DNA from 2 places in the Pseudomonas sp. R1-18 genome. Region 1 is predicted to be linked to the other one. Evidence: predicted binding sites of a transcription regulator. Region 1 holds the regulator's gene; the other holds the start of a gene.
What was found. The regulator FliA, encoded in region 1, starts transcription of late flagellar genes. The targets are predictions, from matches to a motif close to CTAAAGTTTNNNNNNNNNNNGCCGNTAA.

Region 1 (3,413 bases):
GCTCCGCCAGACGCGACAGCGCCGCCAGCAGTTCCGGAGTAGCCGGTGTGATTTCGGTTCGTTCACGAACCTGACCAAACATGCTGTTGACGGTGTCCAGAGCTTCCAGGACTACGTCCATCAACTCGGAGTCGACGCGTCGCTCACCCTTGCGCAGGATGTCGAACACGTTTTCGGCGATGTGGCAGCACTCCACCAGCTCATGGAGCTGGAGGAAGCCGGCGCCCCCTTTTACAGTGTGAAAACCGCGAAAAATTGCATTGAGCAGGTCGGCATCATCCGGTCGGCTTTCCAGCTCGACCAATTGCTCCGACAACTGCTCCAGAATCTCGCCGGCCTCTACCAGAAAATCCTGAAGGATTTCTTCATCGGCGCCGAAGCTCATGGGGTGCTCCCTAAAATTAACCGTCAACAGACCTAGAAGCCGAGGCTCGATAGCAGATCGTCTACATCATCCTGACCGGATACGACGTCTTCACGTTTATCGGCATGAATCTGCGGACCTTCACCCTGGGTGAGATGTTTTTTAGGATCTTTTTCTGCAAGCATCGCCGCCGAGTCATGTTCGATTCCCGCAAAGCGGTCGACGTGACTGGCCATCAACACCAGCTTGAGCAGGTTGCCCTCCACTTCCGTGACCAGCTGCGTGACGCGCTTGATCACCTGGCCGGTAAGATCCTGATAATCCTGGGCCAGCAGAATGTCGTTGAGGTGCGCCGCGACAGCGTGGGTTTCCTTTTCGCTACGCGTCAGGAAACCGTCGACCCGCTTGGCCAGATCACGAAACTCTTCGGCACCGATTTCACGGCGCATGAAACGTCCCCAGTCCGCGCTCAAGGCCTTGGCATCCGAGCTCAGGCCGTTCATCAACGGCGTGCTCTGTTCCACCAGGTCCATGGTGCGGTTGGCCGCGCCCTCGGTCAGTCGCACCACATACGACAGGCGCTCGGTAGCGTCCGTGATCTGCGATACTTCTTCAGCTTGCGGCATGTGCGGGTCAATCTGAAAATTGACGATCGCGCTGTGCAGCTCGCGGGTCAGTTTGCCGACTTCCTGGTACAGGCCGCGATCACGGGTCTGGTTCAGCTCATGGATAAGTTGCACAGCGTCGCCGAACCGACCTTTTTCCAGGCTGCTGACGAGCTCTTGTGCGTGTTTCTTCAGGGTCGACTCGAAGTCACCCAATGAATCTCTGTTCTCCATAGCGCCCTCGCGGCATGCATCAGCTATTGACGCGTTCAAAGATCTTTTCGATCTTCTCTTGCAGCACCTGGGCTGTGAACGGCTTGACCACGTAACCATTCACACCGGCCTGAGCGGCCTCGATGATCTGCTCACGCTTGGCTTCGGCGGTTACCATCAGCACGGGAAGACTCTTGAGGCGCTCGTCCTGACGGACCTGGCGCAACAGATCGATACCGGACATGCCCGGCATGTTCCAGTCGGTCACCAGAAAGTCAAAGGCGCCGCTTTGCAGCATCGGCAGCGCGGTAATACCGTCATCCGCTTCCGAAGTGTTGGTGAACCCAAGGTCACGCAACAGGTTCTTGATGATCCGCCGCATCGTTGAGAAGTCATCAACGATGAGGATTTTCATGTTCTTGTCCAATTCGACCTCCAAGCAGTCTTTGACGCGTTCAGCACCTGAACACGCTGTTTACTCAATACTGGCACAGCACACCCCCGGCTGTACGAAACACGACGGGCTTGGCAAACCAACAGGCACATACTGCAAGCGGCCATCAGGTGTGTACCCGAAAGGCCGCTTGCCGATCCGTCCCTGTAACCACGTAACGCTCTGCACAGCCGGGATGCAGACATCGGCACCCTTGCGGATGCCGCCATCTGTCAACGCGCTCGCCACTCTCCCAAACGCCCTCGCAAACGAGCTGCGCACTGGCTGTGTAACTGACTGACCCGCGATTCACTGACTCCAAGGACCTCACCGATTTCCTTGAGATTCAGCTCTTCGTCGTAGTACAGCGCCAACACCAGACGCTCGCGCTCCGGCAGGTTGGCGATTGCTTCGGCCAACGCGGCCTGGAAGCGCTCGTCTTCCAGATCGCGCGACGGTTCGAGCGAACCGCTCGCGCCGTCCTCGTGCAGCCCTTCATGTTCGCCGTCCTGAAGCAAGTCGTCGAAACTGAACAGTCGGCTGCCCAGGGTGTCGTTCAAAATCCCGTAGTAGTCGTCGAGACTCAACTGGAGTTCGGCAGCAACTTCGTGATCTTTAGCGTCACGGCCGGTTTTCGATTCAATTGCACGAATTGCGTCACTGACCATGCGCGTATTGCGGTGCACCGAGCGAGGCGCCCAGTCACCTTTTCGCACTTCGTCGAGCATCGCACCGCGAATCCGGATCCCGGCGTAAGTCTCGAAACTCGCACCCTTGGTGGAGTCGTATTTAGTGGACACTTCCAGCAGGCCGATCATACCGGCCTGGATCAGATCTTCGACCTGAACGCTGGCCGGCAGGCGCGCCAGCAAGTGATAGGCGATACGCTTGACCAGGGGCGCATAGCGCTCGATCAGCTCGTACTGCGAATTTCTGGAAGCCTTGCTATACATTTGGTACCCGCTCGCTGTCATTGGACAGGCCCTGCGCTGGTCTGGTGAACAAGTCGCTCGACGAAGAACTCAAGATGACCTCGTGGATTGGCCGGCAGCGGCCAGGTATCTACTTTCTGGGCGATGGCCTTGAAGGCCAATGCACACTTGGAACGCGGGAACGCCTCATAGACAGCGCGCTGTTTCTGCACAGCCTTGCGCACGCACTCATCGTAAGGCACCGCACCGACATACTGCAGGGCCACGTCCAGGAAACGGTCCGTGACCTTGGTCAGTTTGGCGAACAGGTTGCGACCTTCCTGCGGGCTCTGCGCCATGTTGGCCAGCACCCTGAAACGGTTCATGCCGTAGTCGCGGTTAAGCAATTTGATCAGCGCGTACGCATCGGTGATGGAGGTCGGCTCATCGCAGACCACCAGCAATACTTCCTGAGCCGCGCGTACGAAACTGACCACCGACTCGCCGATCCCGGCGGCCGTATCGATCACCAGCACGTCGAGATTGTCGCCAATCTCGCTGAACGCCTGGATCAGGCCGGCATGCTGCGCGGGCGACAGATGCACCATGCTCTGGGTGCCGGAAGCGGCAGGCACGATACGTACCCCGCCCGGCCCCTGCAGGAGCACGTCGCGCAGCTCGCAACGCCCTTCCATGACATCGGCGAGCGTGCGCTTGGGCGTCAGGCCCAGCAGGACGTCGACGTTGGCCAGACCCAGATCGGCATCCAGCAGCATCACACGCCGACCGAGCTCGGCCAAAGCCAGTGAAAGGTTCACCGACACGTTCGTCTTGCCTACGCCACCTTTGCCACCGGTCACCGCGATGACCTGAACGGGATGCATGCT
Region 2 (3,413 bases), 2.1 Mb from region 1:
AGCCAGATGAATCGACCGGCCCAGCCGCCGCCTTCGTCGTCATAGACGACATAAACCGCGTCAGGATTGTGGCCCAGCTCGCCGAACAATTGCTCCAGGCTGGCCTGGGTCGGCAGCAGGCCCGGAGCTGGTGGCTGGCCCAGTTGCGTACGTTTAGGATCGACGAAACGAGCACCGGGGATATGCCCGGCCTCGTAACGGGCCTTGCTGGTCAGGTCCACGAGAATCAGTTGCGGGGCGTCAAGGCGCTCAAGCAGATCGCTGGGTTCGATGACCAGCGGTAAGCCGTTGAAAACGGACATTTGCAGCCTCCGTTACAGACAAAGATGCGAATTGTACGCCACGACTCAGGCTTTGCGATGACTAAAGATGCCCAATGCTCGCTCAATACATTGCGCGGTTTTTCCGAAAGCCTGAACGGAAATTTCCGACAACGCACCGCCGCCCTGGTCGGCAATCGCCAGCATCAGAACTTTGCCGTTGCTGCTCAGCGAGCGGATCAACGTGTGCTGACCGCTGAATAGGGTCTTCACCGGTGCCGGCAACAGAGCCGAGAATTGCGCGTGGTTGGCCGGCGTCAGGCGCAGCTGCGTCGGCTGGGCGAGCAGTCGCTGCAGCACGGTGCTCTCCTTGATGAACAGTTGCAGCGCGGTGGCTTCTTCCGGCAGACCTGCTGCCTGATGGACACGCAAGACAGCACCTGTCTTGTCCGCCATCAGCAGCATGACCCGCTGCATGCCGCACGCCGTGAACGCGTCGCGGGCGGCAGTCGTCAGGTGAATAGCGTTGATAAACGGGGAGGGTTCGCTCAGCAGCTCGGCGCATCGCTTGCGCCACAGCGCGAGGTCGTCGGCGCTCGGCGGCGGTGCGGGTTCGTTGTCGCGCCGTACACGACGTTCGCTCCACGGCCACAACAAGGCTTCGGCCGGGTGCCACAGGTCCTTCTCGGCGTGCAGGCGGGCGCTGCTCGCGGCGTTCTGGTGAACGTATTGCTGCACTTCATCAAGAGGCAGCTGCAAATAAAGGCTGGTCAGCCGCGCCCAGCGCAGACAATGCGGACTATTCCACGCCTGTTGCGCCGCCAGAGCCAGGCCGTTGCCCAGCAATACGGTGTTTGCGGGCTGGTTCAGCCAGCGGCGCAGGTGCGGGTCGGCATCCATCAGTTGTTGCTGATGCAGCGGACGATGATCCTCACGAGAAATACGCAACACCTTGACCAGGTCGCGACGCTCGTCCAGCAGCAGCTTGTAGCCGCGCGTTACCCAGATCGGCAAGCGCCAGTGCTCGGCCAGCTTCAGGCACAGCTCCAGCAGGTTGACACCGAACAGCTCCCGCTCGACCTGCAGGCTGGATTCGCCTTTGTAGATCACCCGCCGTTCGAGTTCTTCGAGCAGTTTGGGGTGCGCCAGCGCCATCGGCCATAACGGCGACAGAAACAGCAGGCTGCCCAGATGAATGTCCTGCCATAGCCGGGCCAGACGGCTGGCGAACAGGCCGTTGGCCTGTTGCGTCGCGTGATGGCTGATCAGGATCAACTGGCGAAAGGGGGCCGGAATATCGTCGGGCGCTTTGGCTGGCAATCGGCCAAGCAGCACTTCGGTACGGGCCAGACCCAGGCGGTTGATGGCGATTTCCAGACTCTCGGCCGGCTCGGTGATGCCATGGGAATGATGGTTGGCTTCGCGCAGCACGCTCAGGACCAGCGCAGGACTGTCATGCATCATGTCAGCGATTTCACGCAGCGACCGACGACTGTCGTTCAGCGCCGACCGGACACGGTTGTGGCTGACGACAGGCACAGGCAACGCAATGCCGTCGAGCTGCCTGATCCAGGCGTCTAGCGTGGTCGGAACGGGGTGATTCGTGGAATGTGCTGTCGGCATTCGAGGGCCTTTACGCTTGTTTTTTTCGAGCAACGGAGACCGCGAGTATCCGGGGCTGCCCGTCCGTTTCCAACCCCTCGTTTGAGGGTTCATCCTGTTTTTCGCAAGAACTCACTATAGTCTCGCCCGATTGGGCCGATAAGGGGGCTAAGAGTTTCACGAACTGCTGCACATGTCCCTGAACCCGACTCAGTAAAGTATTTTTACCTATGGCTAAGATTATCGGCATCATCGTCGTATTCGCGAGCGTGCTCGCGGGCTACGTCCTCTCCCACGGCAAGGTCATGGCGCTCTGGCAGCCCTATGAAGTCTTGATCATCGGTGGTGCGGCCCTGGGTGCGTTCCTGCAGGCCAACCCTGGCCACATGACCATGCACGTGTTCAAGAAGTCGCTGCAGATGTTCGGGACGCGCTTTACGCACGCCTATTATCTGGAAGTGCTGGGCCTGGTTTACGAGATCCTCAACAAGAGCCGCCGCGAAGGCATGATGGCGATTGAAGGCGATATCGAAGAGCCGGCTTCCAGCCCGATCTTCGCCAAGTACCCTGGCGTGCTCAAGGATGACCGCATGACCGCGTACATCTGCGATTACCTGCGCATCATGTCCTCCGGCAACATGGCTCCCCATGAACTCGAAGGCCTGTTCGACATGGAATTGCTGAGCATGAAGGAAGAGCTTGAGCATCCTTCCCACGCCATCACCGGTATCGCCGACGGCATGCCCGGTTTCGGTATCGTCGCGGCGGTACTGGGTATCGTGGTGACCATGGCGTCCCTGGGTTCAGGCGACAAGGCGGCCATCGGTATGCACGTTGGCGCGGCCCTGGTAGGTACCTTCTTCGGTATTCTCGCCGCTTACGGTTTCTTCGGCCCATTGGCGACTTCCCTGGCCCACGATGCCAAGGAAGAAATGAACGTCTACGAATGCATCAAAGCGTCGCTGGTGGCATCGGCCTCCGGCATGCCGCCTTCGCTGGCTGTCGAGTTCGGCCGCAAAGTGCTGTATCCCTTGCATCGCCCCAGCTTCAGCGAGCTGGAACAAGCGGTCCGCGGACGTTAAGTCATGGAAAATAATCAGCCCATAATCATCAAGCGCGTCAAGCGCTTCGGTGGCGGACATCACGGCGGCGCCTGGAAAATCGCCTTCGCCGACTTCGCGACGGCGATGATGGCGTTCTTCCTGGTGTTGTGGCTGATGTCGGCCGCCACACCTGAACAGTTGATCGCTGTCGCCGGTTACTTCAAGGACCCGGTGGGCTTCTCCGACAGCGGCTCGCCCTACGTCATCGACCTGGGCGGCTCGCCGGAAATGTCTCCGAACCAGACGCTCAACCCCGAGGTCAAGACCACGCCTTCGCCGGACACTGTGCCGGTGGAGCCCGAGACGTCTGAAACCAAGGCCGAGCAGGTCGAGCAGGAACGCCTCGAAATGTTGCTGCAGGAACTGCAGAACAAGGTCGAGGAGAACCCGCAGCTGCAGAAATTCAAGGACCAGATTCTGTTCGAGATCACTCAGGACGGTTTGCGTA

Region 2: a site for FliA is predicted at 1,998-2,025, ahead of motA (flagellar motor stator protein MotA). Genes of this name have one in related genera too.

Annotation. Positions count from the first base shown of each region.
Region 1 is NZ_CP071658.1:1,601,815-1,605,227, reverse strand. It holds gene J3P77_RS07490 (chemotaxis protein CheA) at 1-385, opposite strand, end outside; gene J3P77_RS07485 (protein phosphatase CheZ) at 418-1,203, opposite strand; gene J3P77_RS07480 (chemotaxis response regulator CheY) at 1,223-1,597, opposite strand; gene fliA (RNA polymerase sigma factor FliA) at 1,849-2,589, opposite strand; gene fleN (flagellar synthesis regulator FleN) at 2,586-3,413, opposite strand, start outside.
Region 2 is NZ_CP071658.1:4,414,120-4,417,532, reverse strand. It holds gene J3P77_RS20170 (rhodanese-like domain-containing protein) at 1-302, opposite strand, end outside; gene J3P77_RS20165 (HDOD domain-containing protein) at 348-1,883, opposite strand; gene motA (flagellar motor stator protein MotA) at 2,093-2,944, shown strand; gene motB (flagellar motor protein MotB) at 2,948-3,413, shown strand, end outside.